Linked DNA regions of Actinoallomurus bryophytorum. The protein of the gene in region 1 interacts with the protein of each later gene in a pairwise test. Links are inferred from orthologs where the notes say so. Each region holds a gene or a part of one and is shown on either strand. Other genes may lie near its edges.

The links.
Region 2: the proteins of recA (region 1) and dprA interact in binary tests that used the Bacillus subtilis proteins (3 or more experiments, as listed by UniProt). The link is inferred for Actinoallomurus bryophytorum from one-to-one orthologs.

What each region holds. Positions count from the first base shown.
Region 1 is NZ_VFOZ01000001.1:534,255-542,833, reverse strand. Bases 2,704-5,566 are described here. They hold recA (recombinase RecA), read left to right. Parts: upstream 2,704-3,501; coding sequence 3,502-4,632; downstream 4,633-5,566. Other genes in these bases: FB559_RS02560 (regulatory protein RecX), read left to right, coding at 5,345-5,566; FB559_RS02570 (ATP-grasp domain-containing protein), read right to left, coding at 2,704-3,294. Outside these bases: FB559_RS44465 (DUF3046 domain-containing protein), read left to right, coding at 1-32; FB559_RS44460 (rhodanese-like domain-containing protein), read left to right, coding at 29-442; FB559_RS02585 (DUF350 domain-containing protein), read right to left, coding at 435-878; FB559_RS02580 (glutathionylspermidine synthase family protein), read right to left, coding at 895-2,040; FB559_RS02575 (hypothetical protein), read right to left, coding at 2,044-2,388; more of FB559_RS02570, read right to left, coding at 2,434-2,703; more of FB559_RS02560, read left to right, coding at 5,567-5,893; FB559_RS46055 (hypothetical protein), read left to right, coding at 6,068-6,196; rny (ribonuclease Y), read left to right, coding at 6,826-8,421. UniProt on the Bacillus subtilis protein: Multifunctional protein involved in homologous recombination, DNA repair and competence.
Region 2 is NZ_VFOZ01000001.1:711,219-719,812, reverse strand. The notes cover bases 3,946-6,823. They hold dprA (DNA-processing protein DprA), read left to right. Parts: upstream 3,946-4,774; coding sequence 4,775-5,872; downstream 5,873-6,823. Other genes in these bases: FB559_RS03405 (maleylpyruvate isomerase family mycothiol-dependent enzyme), read right to left, coding at 6,175-6,759; FB559_RS43610 (hypothetical protein), read left to right, coding at 5,910-6,047; FB559_RS03415 (YifB family Mg chelatase-like AAA ATPase), read left to right, coding at 3,946-4,677. In the rest of the region: FB559_RS03435 (ribonuclease HII), read left to right, coding at 531-1,319; FB559_RS03430 (DUF2469 domain-containing protein), read left to right, coding at 1,347-1,658; FB559_RS03425 (hypothetical protein), read right to left, coding at 2,141-2,389; FB559_RS03420 (YraN family protein), read left to right, coding at 2,761-3,117; more of FB559_RS03415, read left to right, coding at 3,118-3,945; FB559_RS03400 (M23 family metallopeptidase), read right to left, coding at 7,192-7,722; rpsB (30S ribosomal protein S2), read left to right, coding at 8,000-8,594. UniProt on the Bacillus subtilis protein: Protein that helps load RecA onto ssDNA during transformation. Binds cooperatively to circular ssDNA, is able to bridge different segments of DNA. Favors the loading of RecA onto SsbA- or SsbB-coated ssDNA and formation of RecA-DNA filaments.

The DNA.
Region 1 (8,579 bases):
CCACCTTCGACGTCCCCCAGAAACTGCGGTGAGCGTCGACCGGCTGCTCGCCGAGGCCAGGGCGGGGCTCACGCGCCTCAAGCCGCACGAGGCGGCCGAGGCCGTACGCGCCGGCGGGCTCCTCGTCGACACGCGTCCCGAATACCAGCGGCGCGCCGACGGCGACATCCCCGGCGCCGTCGTCGTCGAGCGCAACCATCTCGAGTGGCGGCTCGACCCCGGCAGCGACTCTCGTATCCCCGAGGCCGTCCACGACCGCGTCCGCTGGATCGTGATCTGCGACGAGGGCTACTCCTCGTCGCTGGCCGCGGCGTCTCTGCGGGCGATCGGCCTGGTCGACGCCACGGACGTGGTCGGCGGCTTCCAGGAGTGGCGGGCGGCCGGGCTCCCGGTGACGCCCGGTCCCGTACGCCCGCGGCTCGCCTCGTACGACCTCAGATGACGGCGACCGCGGTGATCAGGCCGACCGTGACCTGCGTCGCGCCCAGGAGGATCGCCGAGGGTTCGAGCTTCTCCTTGTTCATCAGCCCGGCCACGTCGATGCCCAGCAGGTAACGCACGACCAGCGTGGCGATCTGCTGGGTGATGATGCCCACCAGGCCCCAGACGAGAGTCGCGATCAGCCCTTCGAGGAGCTTCCCGCCGGACGCGAAGATCGACGCGGCCACCACGAGGCCCACGCCCGCCATGCCGCAGACGGCGAGCAGTGTCGCGTTGGCGTTGCGGTTCGTCCTGATGATCGTGGTGAGGCGGCCCGGCGTGGTCATGTCGACCGCGAAGAACCCGATGAGCAGCAGCACGAGCCCCAGTGCCGTGTACGCCGCGATCGCGCCGGCGCCCTTGCCCAGAGCCGTGCCGAAACCTTCCGAGAACGCCATAGCCATGTCGATCTCCCTAACGAGGTGCCACGTCGATGCGGTGCGGGACGAATGAAGAGGTGTCATCGGTGATGAGACCGGAGGTCTCGCGGATGCCCAGGCCGGCGGCCTCGTCGCCCACGACCCAGGCGCCGAGTACGGGATGCTCGCCGCCGAAGTCGGGCAGCGGGCACAGCTCCTGGAAGACGAAGCCCTCGGCTCCGTACTCCCCAGGAGTGGTCTGTACGCCGTCGGGCGTCACGATGCTCATGCTCGCCCCCTCACGGCCGAGCAGCGGCTTGCGCACGTACGACGTGAGCGAGCTCGGCGTGCCGAGGAACGTCGGCAGGAGGTTCGGATGGCCCGGGTACAGCTCCCAGAGCACGACGAGCAGCGCCTTGTTCGACAGGAGCATCTTCCAGATCGGCTCGATCCAGGACGCACGCGTGACGTGCCGGCCGAACGGCTCGGCGACGATCCACTCCCACGGGTAGAGCTTGCAGAGCGTACGGATCTCGGCCTCGTCCAGGTCGACGAAGCGTTCGTCCCGTGCGTGCCAGCCGACGTCCTCCATCGCGATGGGGGTGGCAGCGACGCCGGCCTGTTCGGCGGTCTCCTGCAGGTACGCGACGGTCATCAGCTCTTCGCCGGTCTCGTCTTCCGTGGTCCAGGCGAAGTGCACCGGTCCCGGCGCGATCTCCTTCCAGCGGTCCACGAGGCGTTCGTGGACGGAGTTCCACTGGTCGCCGTCGGCGTAGACGTCCTGTAGCCAGTACCACTGCACGATCGAGCTCTCCACCAGCGCGGTGGGGGTGTCGGCGTTGTACTCCAGCAGCTTGGCCGGGCCCTCGCCGTCGTACCGGAGGTCGAACCGCCCGTACAGGTGCGGGTCGCGGCGCCGCCAGGACGCCTCGATGAGCGGGCGCACCCAGGGCGGGATGCCGAACACGTCGTACCGGCCGGTCGTCACGACGTGCTCCACCGCTGCCAGGCACATCCCGTGGAGTTCTTCGACGACCGTCTCCAGGGCGAGGACCTCGTCCATGCCGAAGACGTAGTGCACCGACTCGTCCCAGTACGGGCGGGTCAGGTGCTCGGGGTGGGAGGTGCGGTGGTACGCGAGGCCCTGTGACTCGATGATCTGGGCCCAGTCCCCCCGCGGGTCCGAGAACTCGCGTCGCACGGCTCAGCCTCCGTGCGAGCCGGAGTGCCCGCCGAAGCCACCACGCGAGATCACCCGGCCGCCGCGTGAAGTGATCTTGCTGCCGCGGGGACGGATCGTGGAGCCGCGGGAGATGTAACCGCCGTGGTAGCGGCCGCCGTAGTACCAGTAGTAGCGGCCGTACGTGCCGCCGTTGTCGCAGTAGCGGTCGTCGACGACGCGGTGTGAGCCGCCGCGGGAGTTCTGGCCGTCGACGCAGGACGCGCTGGTGCTGGAGGAGCAGGCCACGAGCGTCAGGGACAGCACGCCCACCGCGCTGAGCTGTACGGCACCGGAGCGCATCCGCCGTCCGGCGTCTTGGGGAGGCATGGGCCCTCCGGTTCCGGGGGTGATGTCCGGTAAGTGTAGAGGTGCCTAGCGGATCGGGAAGCTCAGGTACAGGTCGGCGGGTTCGGCGCCTCCTGGAAGATCGCTCACCTGTCCGTCGCCGACCTCGACCACCCGCCAGGCGCCGTCCGCGCGCCGCGCGAGGTCCGTCGTGATGAAGCGGCAGCCCAGAGAACGTACGCAGGGCGCGGTGGGCTCCGTACGCGGGCGTGGATGCCGGTCCGGGGTGTCCGGATGCGGCCCGACCAGCACCGGCTCACCGTCGACCCACCAGACGCGCGCCTCGCCGCCCTCGTACGTCTCGAACTCGCGGATCACGATGCCGCCGGCCAGGGAGTCGCCCTGAAGCTCGAAGAAACGCGACACCACGGCGTGCAGCCGGTCGAGGTCGGTGACGTCGGGCACGAAGCACGCCTCGTCCCACTCGTGCTTGCGCGACTTGACGTAGTCCTTGACGATCACGGGTCCCTTGGGAAGCGGGCGTACGAGCTGCGCCAGCCTGTCCCTGCCTGGGGGAGCGCCGGGGGGCATCGGGAGCCACACGCTCGCGGGAGTGACACCGGCGAACGTGTCGTACCAGCCGGGCAGCTCATGGGCCTTCTGGTAGCCGTCCGGCGGCACCGCCATCGTGACCCTCCGCGCGCCGAGGGCGGAGGTCAGCGCGATGTACTGCACGGCCGTGATCATCCAGCCGCGGTACCAGACGGTGCCCAGGTCACGGGGTACGCGGTGGACGGCCATGGCGGCGTCGCCGTGCTGGAGGGCATCATGGTCGATGAGCGCGATGGAGCCGCCGAGCGCGCGTACGGCGTCGGCCTCCCGGGCGAAGTGCTCGTCGACCCTCCGGGGGTTGAGCGGGTCGGCGCACATGAGAATGGTCACCGGCATGATCCTGCGCTCAGCGTAAGCCAACTCCCTCCGGGTTTCCGGTGGGAATCGGAGTGTCTTACCATGATCGAACACGTGTTCGGCTAAAGTTGGCCGTAACGAGCGACGTCATCCACACCGGTGGCCCGGACTCTCGAAAACTGTCAGTGCGGCCCCGTAACGTCGCATCCGATAACAGCAGGCACCGATTTCACAGGGACACCTCACATGGCAGCAAACGATCGCGAGAAGGCTCTCGAGGCGGCGCTCGCCCAGATCGAGCGGCAGTTCGGCAAGGGTTCCGTCATGCGGCTGGGCCAGGAGGGGCGCCCTCCGGTCGAGGTGATCCCGACCGGTTCGATCGCCCTTGACGTGGCCCTCGGCATCGGCGGCCTCCCGCGTGGCCGTGTCGTAGAGATCTACGGCCCCGAGTCCTCCGGTAAGACGTCCCTCGCGCTCCACGCGGTCGCGAGCGCGCAGAAGAACGGCGGCATCGCGGCGTTCGTCGACGCCGAGCACGCGCTCGACCCCGAGTACGCGAAGAAGATCGGCGTCGACGTCGACGCGCTCCTCGTCTCCCAGCCGGACACGGGGGAGCAGGCGCTGGAGATCACCGACATGCTGATCCGCTCCGGCGCGATCGACGTCGTGGTCATCGACTCCGTCGCGGCCCTCGTGCCACGCGCGGAGATCGAGGGGGAGATGGGCGACAGTCACGTCGGTCTCCAGGCCCGCCTCATGTCGCAGGCCCTCCGTAAGCTCACCGGCGCCATCAACCAGACCAAGACCACAGCGATCTTCATCAACCAGCTGCGGGAAAAGGTCGGCGTCATGTTCGGCTCGCCCGAGACGACCACGGGCGGCAAGGCGCTGAAGTTCTACGCGTCGGTGCGCCTCGACATCCGCCGCATCGAGACGATGAAGGACGGCACGGAGGCGGTCGGCAACCGCACGCGCGTCAAGGTCGTAAAGAACAAGATGGCGCCGCCGTTCAAGGTCGCTGACTTCGACATCCTGTACGGCGTGGGCATCAGCCGTGAGGGCGGCCTCATCGACATGGGCGTCGAGCAGGGCTTCGTCCGCAAGTCCGGCGCCTGGTACACCTACGAGAACGACCAGCTCGGGCAGGGCAAGGAGAACGCCCGCACCTTCCTCAAGGAAAACCCGGACATGGCCAACGAGCTCGAGAAGAAGATCAAGGAAAAGCTCGGGGTGGGCCCGAAGCTCGACGCCGACCCGACCTCCCCGGCCGCGCCTCCCGCGGAGGCACCGGCCGACGGGGCGGTCACGGCGGGGGCGGGTAAGCCGGCAGGGGCCAAGCGGGGCGCCAAGAGCACCCCGAAGCCGGGCGACGTCTGAGAGCCGGCCCGATAAGCCCTCCTGGCGGGCGGCGGCGTCACGCCCCGCGCCGGACCGAGACCGGCGCGGAGTCCTTCCCCGGTGGCGTCGCCCCCGTCCAGGAGCCTCTTGCCGTTTCGCTTTGCGGGCACTTGTCCCCGGACCGCCGAACATCGGCGCTCCGGGCGGTGTCGAGCCGGGTTTCCTGGCGGCGTCGCGACTGGCTGGGAGTGGGTGGGGCTCGTGCTCACTCGCTCTGTGGGTGCCTGCCGGGAGGCTCCCCAGGGGGCGGTATCGGCGGTTGGCCGGAGCGCGAGGACCGGATCCGGGGTTCGCTGATGTTGGTGTTCGCCTGTCGGCGGCGTCTCGCTGAGGGGTTGGTGTCGCGGTGGGCTCTGAGCTCGCCGGCGTCGCGTCTCGCTGGGGCGTGGCCGTCCGGTCGGTCCCACGGTCGTTCGTGTGGCGCCGGTGCCGGTCCGGTCGGTCGGTCCGGTCGGCGGGAGTCTCGGCTTGAGGGCGCGGTGGTTCCGGTTCACCGCTTCGGGCGTCCGGCGCTTGTCTCCGTCCAGGGGGCAGTGGTTCGGACGGACATTCGGGTACGGCGAGAGTTCAAGGGGATGTCGTGGCAGGACGAAAGGCCGATAACGGATTTGGCGGCGCTGCACGCAGTGGTTCCGGTTGGAAGGCGAAGCGGTCCGCGTCCGACGGGCGGTCCACGGTGGGTGGGAGGTCCATGGCGGGTGGGAGGTCGTCGGCCGGTCGGCGTTCCGCCGCGGACGCTGACGATCCGGAGGCCGCGGCACGTGAGATCTGCCTCCGGCTGCTGAGCTTCTCGCCTCGCACACGCGCCCAACTAGCCGACGCGCTGCGGCGCAAGGGCGTGACGGACGAGGTGGCCGAGCGGGTACTGGGACGCTATACGGAGGCCGGCCTGATCGACGACGCCGCGTTCGCCCAGGCCTGGGTACAGTCCCGGCACGCCGGCCGCGGCCTGGCACGCCGCGCACTCGCCGCCGAACTCCGGCAGCGCGGCGTCGCCGACGACACCGTCAAGGAAGCGGTCGAAGAACTGGCCCCGGAGCAGGAAGAGTCCGCGGCCCGCGAACTCATAGCGAAACGAATGGCCGTCACCCGCGGCATGGACCCCGTCAAACGCACCCGCCGCATCGCGGGCGTACTCGCCCGCAAGGGCTACTCCGGCAGCCTCGCCTACAACCTGATCCGCGAGGCCCTCGAAGCGGAGGGCATCGGCGACCTCCCCGACTCACCCCCAGAGGACTAACCCCGGTCGCCGCAGCCCGACACCCCCGAGCACGAGAACGCCCCAGCGCACCCCCAGGATCCAGCCGACGCACGTGACCGCGATGACCGTCCCGGCAGTGGGCACGGCCGGCCTCGTCCAGCTGCGGGGCGAGGTGGGGGGCATGGCCGGTCTCGTCCGGTTGCGGAGCATGGGATGAGAAGCGTGGGTGCGGAGCGTGGCCACCGTGCGCCCGATGACGAGGTGGCGTTGACCCTGCACCGGCTCACCCGCGCGGCTTGTGGCGGGATGACCTGGGGGAGTGCCTGGGGCGGCGCGGTCTGAGCCGGGTGAGGTTGCTCAGGACGGGCCAGGCCAGGCCCACTGTGGCTGCCGTGACTTAGCCGTGCCGGCTCCAGGGCGTCGACCGCAGACCAGTGGGCCCATGGTGACTGGCGATGATCTTCCGGGCGGCGTGGTGCTCGGCGGTGGGAACAGGGGCGCGACGCGCCCGTGGGTGTAGCGGGTCCACAAAATTTGCCCTGGTCCGTGGCCGAGGGTGTGTACGGGTCCTGGTCAGGGCCGCCACGCGGCCGACCAGCGCGATCTTGTCTCTCACCTGCGGCGAGGGAGGTATGGGTATCTGCTTGCCACATGCAACGAATCGTCCGGAACGTGTGGTCTTTCCTTGCCCATTACCTCCGCGACGCTTACGGTTACGGCAGTGAGGAGTTACTCCGCGCAGTGCGGATTTCCATACGACCGCAGACTTTGACGAGCTGAGAGGTATCCCGGCCGGCTCCCCTATGGCCGGTTGGTGGGATTACAGGGTTCTGGTGGGAGTCCGGGACCCTGGATGGTTGTGCCCCGGCTGGCATCCGTCGGCGGTCCGGTGGACCCATGGCGCGTTCGTAGCCCCTCGCGCGCTGCCTTGGTGTTGGGTGGCGTCGACGTCGAGGAAAGGGGTCAGTGCCGTGATCTTGGGTGTCATAGGTGCGGCACTGCTCATCATCGTGGCCTTCGTCATCCTCGTCATCGTTGTGCTCCGGAGGATCCTCGGCCGGGTGGTCGCGGCTACCAAGAGCACCGTGCGGAGCGAAGAGGAAGTCAACGCTCATCGGGACGCGGACGAGATCGTAGCGCGGGCGAAGGCCCAGGCGCAGGAGATCGTCGCCGAAGCCGAGGCCAAGGCCAAGGACACCTCCGCGGTGGCCCGTGCCGAGGCAGAGAAGGAGGTCAAGACCCTCAAGGACGACCTCCGCCCGGTGCGGGAAGACCTCGAACGTCGCGAGATCCGTCTCGCCGAGCGTGAGCAGCGGCTCGATGACGAGATGCGGCGGCTCGAGGAGCGCAGCCAGAAGCTGGACGAGGTCAAGCAGTCGCTCCGAGAGCGCCGGGCCGAGCTCGAACGCGTCGACGAAGAACGCCAGCAGGTTCTCGAACAGGCCGCCGGGCTCACCGCCGACCAGGCCAAGAGCGAGCTCGTCGTCGCCATCGAGAACCAGGCCAAGCGCGAGGCCGCACTGATCGTCCGTGACATCGAGGGCGAGGCGCGCGACGAGGGCGAGAAGCGCGCGCGGAAGATCGTCACGCTCGCGATCCAGCGGGTGGCGACCGAGCAGACCGCCGAGTCCGTCGTGTCCGTGCTGCACCTGCCCAGCGACGAGATGAAGGGCCGCATCATCGGCCGCGAGGGCCGCAACATCCGCGCGTTCGAGACGGCCACCGGCGTCAACCTCATCATCGACGACACACCCGAAGCGGTACTGCTGAGCTGCTTCGATCCCGTACGCCGCGAGGTCGGCCGGCTCACCCTCGAAAAGCTCGTCCTCGACGGCCGGATCCATCCGCAGCGCATCGAGGAGATCTACGACCACAGCAAGGCCGAGGTCGAACAACTGTGCGTACGCGCCGGTGAGGACGCCCTCGTCGAGCTGGGCATCACCGAGATGCACCCGGAACTGATCGCCCTGCTCGGCCAGCTGCGCTACCGCACGTCGTACGGCCAGAACGTCCTGAAGCACCTCATCGAGTCGGCGCACATCGCGGGCATCATGGCCGCCGAGCTGCGGCTGCCGACCGTACTCCTCAAGCGCTGCACACTCCTGCACGACATCGGCAAGGCGCTCACGCACGAGGTCGAGGGCAGTCACGCTCTGATCGGTGCCGAGATCGCCCGGCGGTACGGCGAGGAGGAGGACGTCGTCCACGCGATCGAGGCGCACCACAACGAGGTCGAGGTACGCACCGTGGAGGCCGTACTCACCCAGGCCGCCGACTCGATCAGCGGCGGCCGCCCAGGCGCCCGGCGCGAGTCCCTGGAGGCGTACGTCAAGCGCCTCGAGCGCCTGGAGGAGATCGCCACCGAACGCGAAGGCGTCGAGAAGGTCTTCGCGATGCAGGCGGGTCGCGAGATCCGCGTCATGGTCCGGCCCGACTCGGTGGACGACATCCAGGCCCAGGTCATCGCGCACGACATCGCCAAGCAGGTGGAGGAGGAGCTGACCTACCCCGGTCAGATCCGCATCACCGTCGTCCGGGAGTCCCGCGCCACCGAGTTCGCCCGCTGAGCCCGCCCACCGCCGCGGCCGTGCCGGATGGTGGAGCGACTGCCGTACGGCCAGTGCCGATGTGGGCTGGTGGGCATGGGCCGGTCGAGGGGCTGGGCCGGGCGGAGCGTGCGTGCGGCATGCGGCTGGCGTGTGGACAGGGAGCGGCGACGTACGGT
Region 2 (8,594 bases), 180 kb from region 1 along the record:
CCCCGGCCGCGGTCGACATGACCACGCCCGGCATTGAGGTTCGCCCGCTCAAGGAGCTCACAGGGGACGAGGTCTTCAACTGGGTCTTCCTCGACGAGGTGTTCGTGCCATTTAGCAGGGGACTGTGGCTGATGGGTGCCCATTGCAAGGTTTCGTTCCGTACTAGCGTTCTATGCCGGTGGGAAGGCCGTAACCGGCCTATCGCCGCTCTGGGCTCGCGGGCGGATCGCCGGTTCCCAAACCAAATTTTGCCGGGCCGTTCTGAGGGCTCCGCTTGGCTTTGCGTACGGGGAGGCGGCGCCCTTGTTTCGTTAGCGCGCGGTCGCTGGGTGGGGTCTGGGGGATACGGGCCTGCTGAAGTGCGTGGGAATGGGCGTATCGGTGTGTTCGCACGACGTTGATCGTGGCGGGGAGCCTCAAGCGGGAGGCATGTGCCGCTCGGGTTTCGTCCCGACGAGACCATCCGTCGGTCGAGGTGTCCCGTGGCGTTCCGGCCCGAGCTTGGGGGTCGGCGACGTACCCTGCCTGATGTGCACATCGATGTCCGGGCTCATCGACCTCGTGGTCTCACTCCCCGGCGCGACGCCGGGTTGTATGCCTATGAGCGGGTGCTCGAACGCGCCGGGTTCGGCCCTGTCGCCGGGGTGGACGAGGCAGGACGAGGTGCGTGTGCGGGGCCGCTCGTGGTCGCCGCGGTCGTGCTCGCTCCGGCGCGCCGGGGCCGCCTTGAGGGGCTGGCCGACTCCAAGCTGCTCACCGCGAAGCGCAGGGAGCAGCTGTACGAGGAGATCACTGCCACGGCGTCGGCGTGGAGTGCGTTGATCGTGTCGAGGGAGGAGATCGACCGGATCGGCCTGCACCGGTGCAACATCGCCGGGATGCGCAGAGCACTGGCGGGTCTGAACATGGTGCCCGGGTACGTGCTCACGGACGGGTTCCGCGTACCCGGCCTGGTCGTACCGGGCCTGCCGGTACCCAAGGGGGACCGGGTCGCCGCGTGCGTCGCCGCCGCCTCGATCGTGGCGAAAGTGACACGAGACCGGATCATGGTCGAGCTTCACGAGCAGTACCCGGACTACGGTTTCGCCGTGCACAAGGGATATGTCACGCGTGCGCACACTGCGGCGCTTACCGAACACGGTCCATGTCCTGAACACCGTCACTCGTTCATCAACGTGGCGCGAGCGGCGAACGGGGAAACCGGGCAGACGACCGTGGTTGCCGGAACCACGGAGGAAGAAGATGCTCCCATCACTGGGGAAACTGATTGGGACGCGTCAGAGTATGAAGATACCGCCGGCCGGGCGGACGTCGCCTGAGCCGGCAGTACGGGGAGGGGAACGGCCATGAGCGCAGAGGATCTCGAAAAATACGAGACTGAGATGGAGCTCCAGCTCTATCGCGAATACCGCGACGTCGTCGGCCTGTTCGCGTATGTCGTGGAGACCGAGCGCCGTTTCTACCTGACCAACACGGTCGACCTGCAGGTGCGCAGCACCGAAAACGGCGAGGTCTTCTTCGAGGTCACCATGCAGGATGCCTGGGTGTGGGACATGTACCGCCCTGCCCGCTTCGTCAAGAGCGTTCGTGTCGTGACCTTCAAGGACGTCAACGTCGAAGAACTCGCCAAGAGCGATCTCGAACTCCCCGAGAGCTGATCGCAAACATCACGGTCCCAGCCGGGGGCGACCTGGTGCGTCCCTCGGCGGGGGGACACAGCGTGCCGCCCGAGCCGAAGCGGATATGGGCGGGCAGTCCGGATCGTGCTGATGTGCGGCCTCGTCCACTTCATCACCGCAGCCGACTGCCGCACCTTCCGGCTCCTGCTCCAGCCCCTCCTAGAGCATGTCTTACGGACGGCCGCAGGCCGCCGGCACACCGGTCTCGCCTGGCACGCAATCGCCGCCGCCGGCGAAAGGGCCTGACACGTCGGCCAGCCTGCCCGAGCTGTACAGCTAACCCCGTCCCGCCGAGTGCCCAGGCGGGCCGGTTGGATGGGGCTGCGCGGTTCGAGGGCGGGTCGGATGGGTCACGCGGTTGGGGTGTCGGTCGGATGGGGCTGCGCGGTAGGGGTGTCGGTCGGATTGAACCGTTCCGGCCTCGCCGCCCTTGACGACCATCACCGGACGCCCTCGTCCGACTACTCGAAGCCGCCGAGTGAGGTGCCGAACTCGACCGCGCCGCCGAGCTCCGCGAGCCGCAGCCTCAGCGCTTCCTCGATCCGCCATTCGGGCGTGATCAGGCTCGCCGGATAAGGGATGTCGGGGCGATCCCTCAGCGTCTCGGGGACGTCCAGCGTCACCTGGCCGTCGGAAGCGGTCGAACGGGTCGGCATCGCCATCCGGCCGCCTGCGATCACGCGGTCGATGATGCCGAGATCGCCGAACACATCGAGGCTATGCGGGTCGAGAGTCGGTCGGATCGAGCTGCTCGGACACCAGGGGCCGGTCGGATCGAGCTGTCGCATCAAGACTGGTCGGATCAAGGCTGGTCGGATCGAGCCTGCTTGCCAACCGACGTGTTGGTGGTGACTTCGATAGTCGATCTTGAGCGTGCCGTCCGCGCTCCCCTCACATCGAGGGGTCGTAGGTCCTCAGCGAACTCCACCACTCCGGACCTCAAAACGTGCGACTAGCCGGGCATACGACATCGCCCCGAAAGCGGCGACGAACCTTGAACCCAGGTGCGTTATCCACAGAACGTGATTCCACTACCGCCCATCGTGACCTTCCGGCAGTTTCGAGGTCGGAGGTGAGGCACATGCGCGCGAAGGACGTGCTTGGAAGGCTTGGCGAGGAAGCGGCCGCGAGGCATCTGGCCGGGCTCGGGTGGACGATCATCGACCGCAACTGGCGCTGCCCGGAAGGCGAGCTCGACATCGTGGCCCGCGATGGGGCCAGTCTCGTGGTGTGCGAGGTGAAGACCCGCTCCGGCCTCGTCTACGGCGCTCCCGTGGAGGCCGTCACGCCGGCCAAGGCGGCGCGGCTCCGCCGGCTCGCCGCTCGATGGGTGGCGATGCGCGGCATCGCGTACTCGCCCGTCCGCATCGATGCCATCGGGCTCGTGTCCGAGGGCGGCGGGCGGTTCAGCATCGACCACCTGAGGGGAGTGTGCTGAATGGCGCTCGCCCGCACCCGGGCCGTGGCCCTCTTCGGCGTGGACGGCCAGATCGTCGACGTGGAGGCCGCGATCACCAACGGTGTCCCCGGTCTCCATCTGGTCGGTCTTCCGGACACGGCGCTCAGCGAGGCGCGCGACCGGGTACGCGCGGCGATTCTGCACAGTGGCGAAAACTGGCCCAATCGCCACGTGACCGTGAGCCTCTTCCCTGCCAGCCTGCCCAAGCGAGGAAGTGGCTTCGACATCGCAATCGCCGTCGCCGTCCTCGGAGCGGGCGAGGCGTTGCCGACCGACGCCTGCGCGGGTCTGGTGATGATCGGAGAGCTCGGTCTCGACGGCCGGATCCGTCCCGTGTCCGGTGTCCTGCCCGCGGTGCTCGCCGCGGCTGACAGCGGAGCCGACACAGTGATCGTCGCGAAGGGCAACGCCGCCGAGGCGTCCTTGGTACCCGACGTCAAGGTGGTCGCGGTGGGATCGCTGCGCGCCCTGCTTGCCCGGCTGCGCGACCTGCCCCCGCCCGAGGATCCCGATGACGAGGCCGACGTGGAGGGCCCCGCGCCCCACACCGATGGGCTGGCCGCACGTTCCAAGGCCCGGCGCGGCGACCTCGACCTCGCCGACGTCCGCGGACAGGCCGAGGGGCGCAAGATCCTGGAGGTCAGCGCAGCCGGAGGGCATCACGTCTGCTTCATGGGCCCACCCGGCTGCGGCAAGACAATGCTCGCCGAACGCCTCCCCACGCTGCTCCCCGATCTCGAACGCGGCGCGGCGCTCGAGGTCACCGCGATCCACTCGGTCGCCGGCACACTCCCCGCAGGACAGCCTCTGATCACCCGTCCGCCGTTCCAGGCACCGCACCACACGGCGTCGCGAGCGGCCCTGGTCGGCGGCGGCAGCGCCCGGATGATCCAGCCAGGGGCCGCATCCCTCGCACATCGGGGCATCTTGTTCCTGGACGAGGGCCCGGAGTTCGGCGGCGGCGTCCTCGACGCGTTACGCCAGCCGCTGGAGGAGGGCGAGGTCGTGATCGCCCGTTCGGGCGCGACCGCCCGCTTCCCCGCGCGGTTCACGATGCTCCTCGCGGCCAACCCGTGCCCGTGCGCGGCCCCGAAGGTACGTGACTGCAGCTGCGCGCCATCGGTACGGCGCCGATACCTCGCCCGGCTGTCCGGACCGCTGCTCGACCGTGTCGATCTCAAGTCCCGGCTGAAAGAGGTGACACGTGCCGAGCTCCGCTACGACCTCGAACTCGCCGAGTCCAGCGAGGTCGTCGCCGAGCGGGTGCTCACCGCGAGAGACCGCACCCGCAGACGCCTTGCCGACACCCCGTGGCGCACCAACGCGGAAATCCCCGGCCGCGAACTACGGCGCAGGTTCGCCCCACCCGGACAGGCCCTGGCGACACTCGACCGCCCACTCGCCGACGGACGCCTGAGCGCCCGCGGCCTGGACCGTGTGGTCCGCGTCGCCTGGACCCTCACGGACCTCATCGGCAAGGAAGGACCCACCACCGACGAGATCAACCAGGCACTGGCCTTATGGGAGGGACGCACCTGACCGGAGCGGACACCACTCCGGACACCGGACCACGGGCGGGAGGCAACAGATGATCGTCCCTATTGAAGAACGGCTGGCGCGGGCCGTGCTCACATGCATGGCTGAGCCCGGCGACCAGCGCTTAGGCCGCCTGATCGAGCAGGAAGGGGCCCAGGACGCGCTCGCGGCCGTGCGCTCCGGTGAGGCTCCCGCCGGGCTGGACCGAGTCGAACTTGAAAAACGATTCCCTGCTTGGCGGGCACGGTTGTCGGAGGCCGACCCCGAGCGCCTCCTCGCCACCTGTGAGGAGAGCGGCGGCCGGCTTGTGTGCCCGGGTGAGGCGGAGTGGCCTTCGCAGCTAGACGACCTGGGTGACGGCCGTCCGTACGCGTTGTGGGTACGCGGCGATCAGGATCTGCGGTTCGGCTGTCTCAGATCGGTCGCACTGGTGGGAGCCCGAGCCGCGTCGGCGTACGGCATCCACGTGGCCGCCGAGATGGCCGCGGAGCTGGCGGACCACAACTGGACCGTGGTCAGCGGCGGCGCGTACGGCATCGACGCCGCGGCACACCGCGGAGTGCTCAGCGCCGATGGCCTGACCGTGGCGGTGCTCGCGTGCGGCGTGGACGTGACCTATCCGAGCGCGCATGCCGGCCTGTTCACGGAGATAGCACGGAGCGGTCTCCTGGTCAGCGAACTACCACCGAGGGCGACCCCGACCCGCCCGCGCTTCCTCATCCGGAACAGGGCCATCGCGGCACTGACCCGCGGCACCGTCGTGGTCGAAGCGGCCCAGCGCAGCGGTGCGATCAGCACGGCCCGCCACGCCCGCGACCTTGGCCGCGCCGTGATGGTGGTGCCGGGCCCGGTGACCTCGCCGACGTCCGCAGGCTGCCACACCCTCCTGCGCGAATGGGGCGAAGCCGTGTGCGTGACCGACGCCTCGGACGTTCTCGACCGCGTCGGCCTCATCGGCGACGACATGGCCCCTCAACGCCGCGGCCCGGTCCTCGACCGCGACCGCCTAGGCCCAGCCGCACGCGACGTACTCGAAGCACTCCCGTCACGCGGCGGAGCCGGCGCCGCCCGCATCGCGGTGACCGCGGGAGTAGACCTCGACACCGCCCTGACCTGCCTGGGCGCCCTCGCCGCAGGCGGTTTCGTCGAACGCTGCATGAAAGGCTGGAAACTACGCCACAACCCATTGGACCCCTGACCCGAATGTCGGCCTCGACATCACTCGGAGCGGCCCTATGGGCATCTGGATCGCCAGCGTCCAGCAGCTCAAGGGTGCTCTGCAGTCCTATGAGGGCGCGCTCATCATCGCGAGCCAGACGAACGTTCACCCCGAAGAACTTCGCCGACCACCCCCGAACGCCACCCCGGGTTGATCAGGCGAGCGCGCGACGTGGTGTGATCGTGGTGGCTCCGGTGCCCTGATCCGGCCGTTCCCCCGCGATATTCGTACGGCCCCGGACCTGGACCCGGCCGCGACCTGGACCCGGACCCGGACCCGGCTCAGTGGGCCTCCGCGAACTCCAGCTCGTCCTCGACCGAGTCGCGCCCCGACAGCCACAGGCCCAGGGCCTCGCGGGTGCCGCGTACCTCGCGTCCCCGGCCGACCGTCCGGTCGCCGTCGGTGAGTACGAGACGGTGGCGCAGCACGCGGCGGTTCATCCATAGGCTCAGCTGCATGCCCTCGCGCAGGATCGCGCGGGCGATCGGCTCGGGTACCTCGCGTGGCCGGCCGAGTCCGCGCAGGATGTCCTGGTGGTGCACGCCGAGGTCGCCGAGGAACAGCAGCGCGCCTAGCCGGCTGGTCAGGGCGGGGCGCTCAGCCCACTCGGCGGCACGATCCATCAGTTGAGCGCGGCTCAACTCACGGGCCTCGCGCGCCATCGCGGCGTTCGCCACGTTGATCCGGCCTCCATGGCGTACGTAGGTGCTCATGGTGTCGACGCCGATCACATGGCCGAGCACGTCGCGGGGCGACCAGTCCTCGCACAGGGTCCGTCCCGATGTGAACTCGTCGTCGGACAGGCCGTCAATCGTCTCGATCAGCCGCCGCCGCTCGCGGCGCTGCTCGTCTTCGAACGGGAACACACAAACCTCCGGGGCCGTCGGGGCCCGACATTCTTGATCTTCCAGCCGTCGACCGCAACTCTCCGTGCTCTGGTGCGAGCGTGCAGTGAAACGAGGCTGGGTCATTCTGTCGATCCGGCGCTGTTTCGGGTCGGTGACATGACGCCAGGCCGGTGGCGTCTTGGGTGGGTCCATTGACCTGAGGCGGAGGCCGAAACCGTGAGTGGCCGCATCGTTGGGCCGGGGGATCGGGCAATGCTCACGCCCAGGCATGGGCTGTTGGCGTGGTTCATCGGGGGCGGGTGGTGGAGGGGTCGGGGGGTGGCGAGGGGGCCTCGGCGGGTTCCGGGGGGTTGCGTCCCACCAGGGCAGTAGGCGTACGGGGCCGAGGCCCAGGAGGGTCAGGGGTCCAGGTACTTGGCCCCCTCGCGTGGGCCTCAGCGCACGCGTGGGTTATTGGCGGCGGGTGGTCGGGGGGTCGGGGGGTGGCAAAGGGGCCTCGGCTGGGTTCCAGGGGGGCGCGTCCCACCAGGGGAGTAGGCGTACGGGGCCGAGGCCCAGCAAGGTCAGGGGGTCCAGGTACTCGACGCCCTCGCGTAGGCCCCAGTGCAGGCATGGGGTCTGGCCGCAGTGGCCCAGGACGTTCTCGACCCTGCCGATCGGGTCGCCTGCCGACACCCGGCGGCCCGGGTGGACCGATGGGTGTACTGGCAGGTACGTCGTCCGCAGGGTGCCGTGGACGATCGTTACGACGCCTCGGCCGGCCAGGTCTCGGGCGAAGCCCACTCGGCCCGGGCCGGTGGCGTACACGAGGCTGCCCGGGGTGGCCGCCAGGTCGACGCCGCGGTGGCCGGGGTCCCACGGATGCGCCGGTGGGTCGAAGACACGCAGGATTTGCGGTGCCGGTCTCAGTGGCCACTGCCAGCCCGGGCCGGAGGGGGGTAGCAAGGCTGTGACCAGCAGAAGTATTCCATTCCACACCATGGGACCAGAGCATGCGCCCGCGCTCTCGGACCCGCCAGAGGGGTGCGCGAATGTGGATAACCCAAGGATGAATCATGCCGATTCCACGGCGGGGGCGTGCCGCCGGTACACTGACTGAACGGTCGCATGACCGAATTCACGCGCCCGCCGGTCACCGGTGTGAAGGTGGGGCTGCCCTCTCGGTCCGTGGCAACAGCCATGGGAGGGGCACGCACGGGCGCAGGAACAACCGAGAGCGGCCCGGAGAGCGACCGGGCCAGACAGGAGAACACGGGCAATGGCACCCGTCGTCACCATGAAGCAGCTCCTCGAGAGCGGCGTTCATTTCGGGCATCAGACCCGGCGCTGGAACCCGAAGATGAAGCGTTTCATCTTCACCGAGCGCAACGGCATCTACATCATCGACCTGCAGCAGTCGCTGTCCTACATCGACCGCGCCTACGACTTCATCAAGGAGACCGTCGCCCACGGCGGCACGATCCTGTTCGTCGGCACCAAGAAGCAGGCGCAGGAGTCGATCAACGAGCAGGCGCTGCGTGTCGGTATGCCGTTCGTCAACCAGCGCTGGCTGGGTGGCATGCTCACCAACTTCTCGACGGTGCACAAGCGCCTGACGCGTCTGAAGGAGCTCGAGGAGCTCGACTACGACGACGTCGCGGGCTCCGGCCTGACGAAGAAAGAGCTCCTCATGCGCAAGCGTGAGAAGGACAAGCTCGAGCGCACCCTCGGCGGTATCCGGGACATGGCGCGTGTGCCCAGCGCGGTGTGGATCTGTGACACCAAGAAGGAGCACATCGCCGTCAACGAGGCCCGCAAGCTGGGCATCCCGGTCGTCGCGATCCTCGACACCAACTGCGACCCGGACGAGGTCG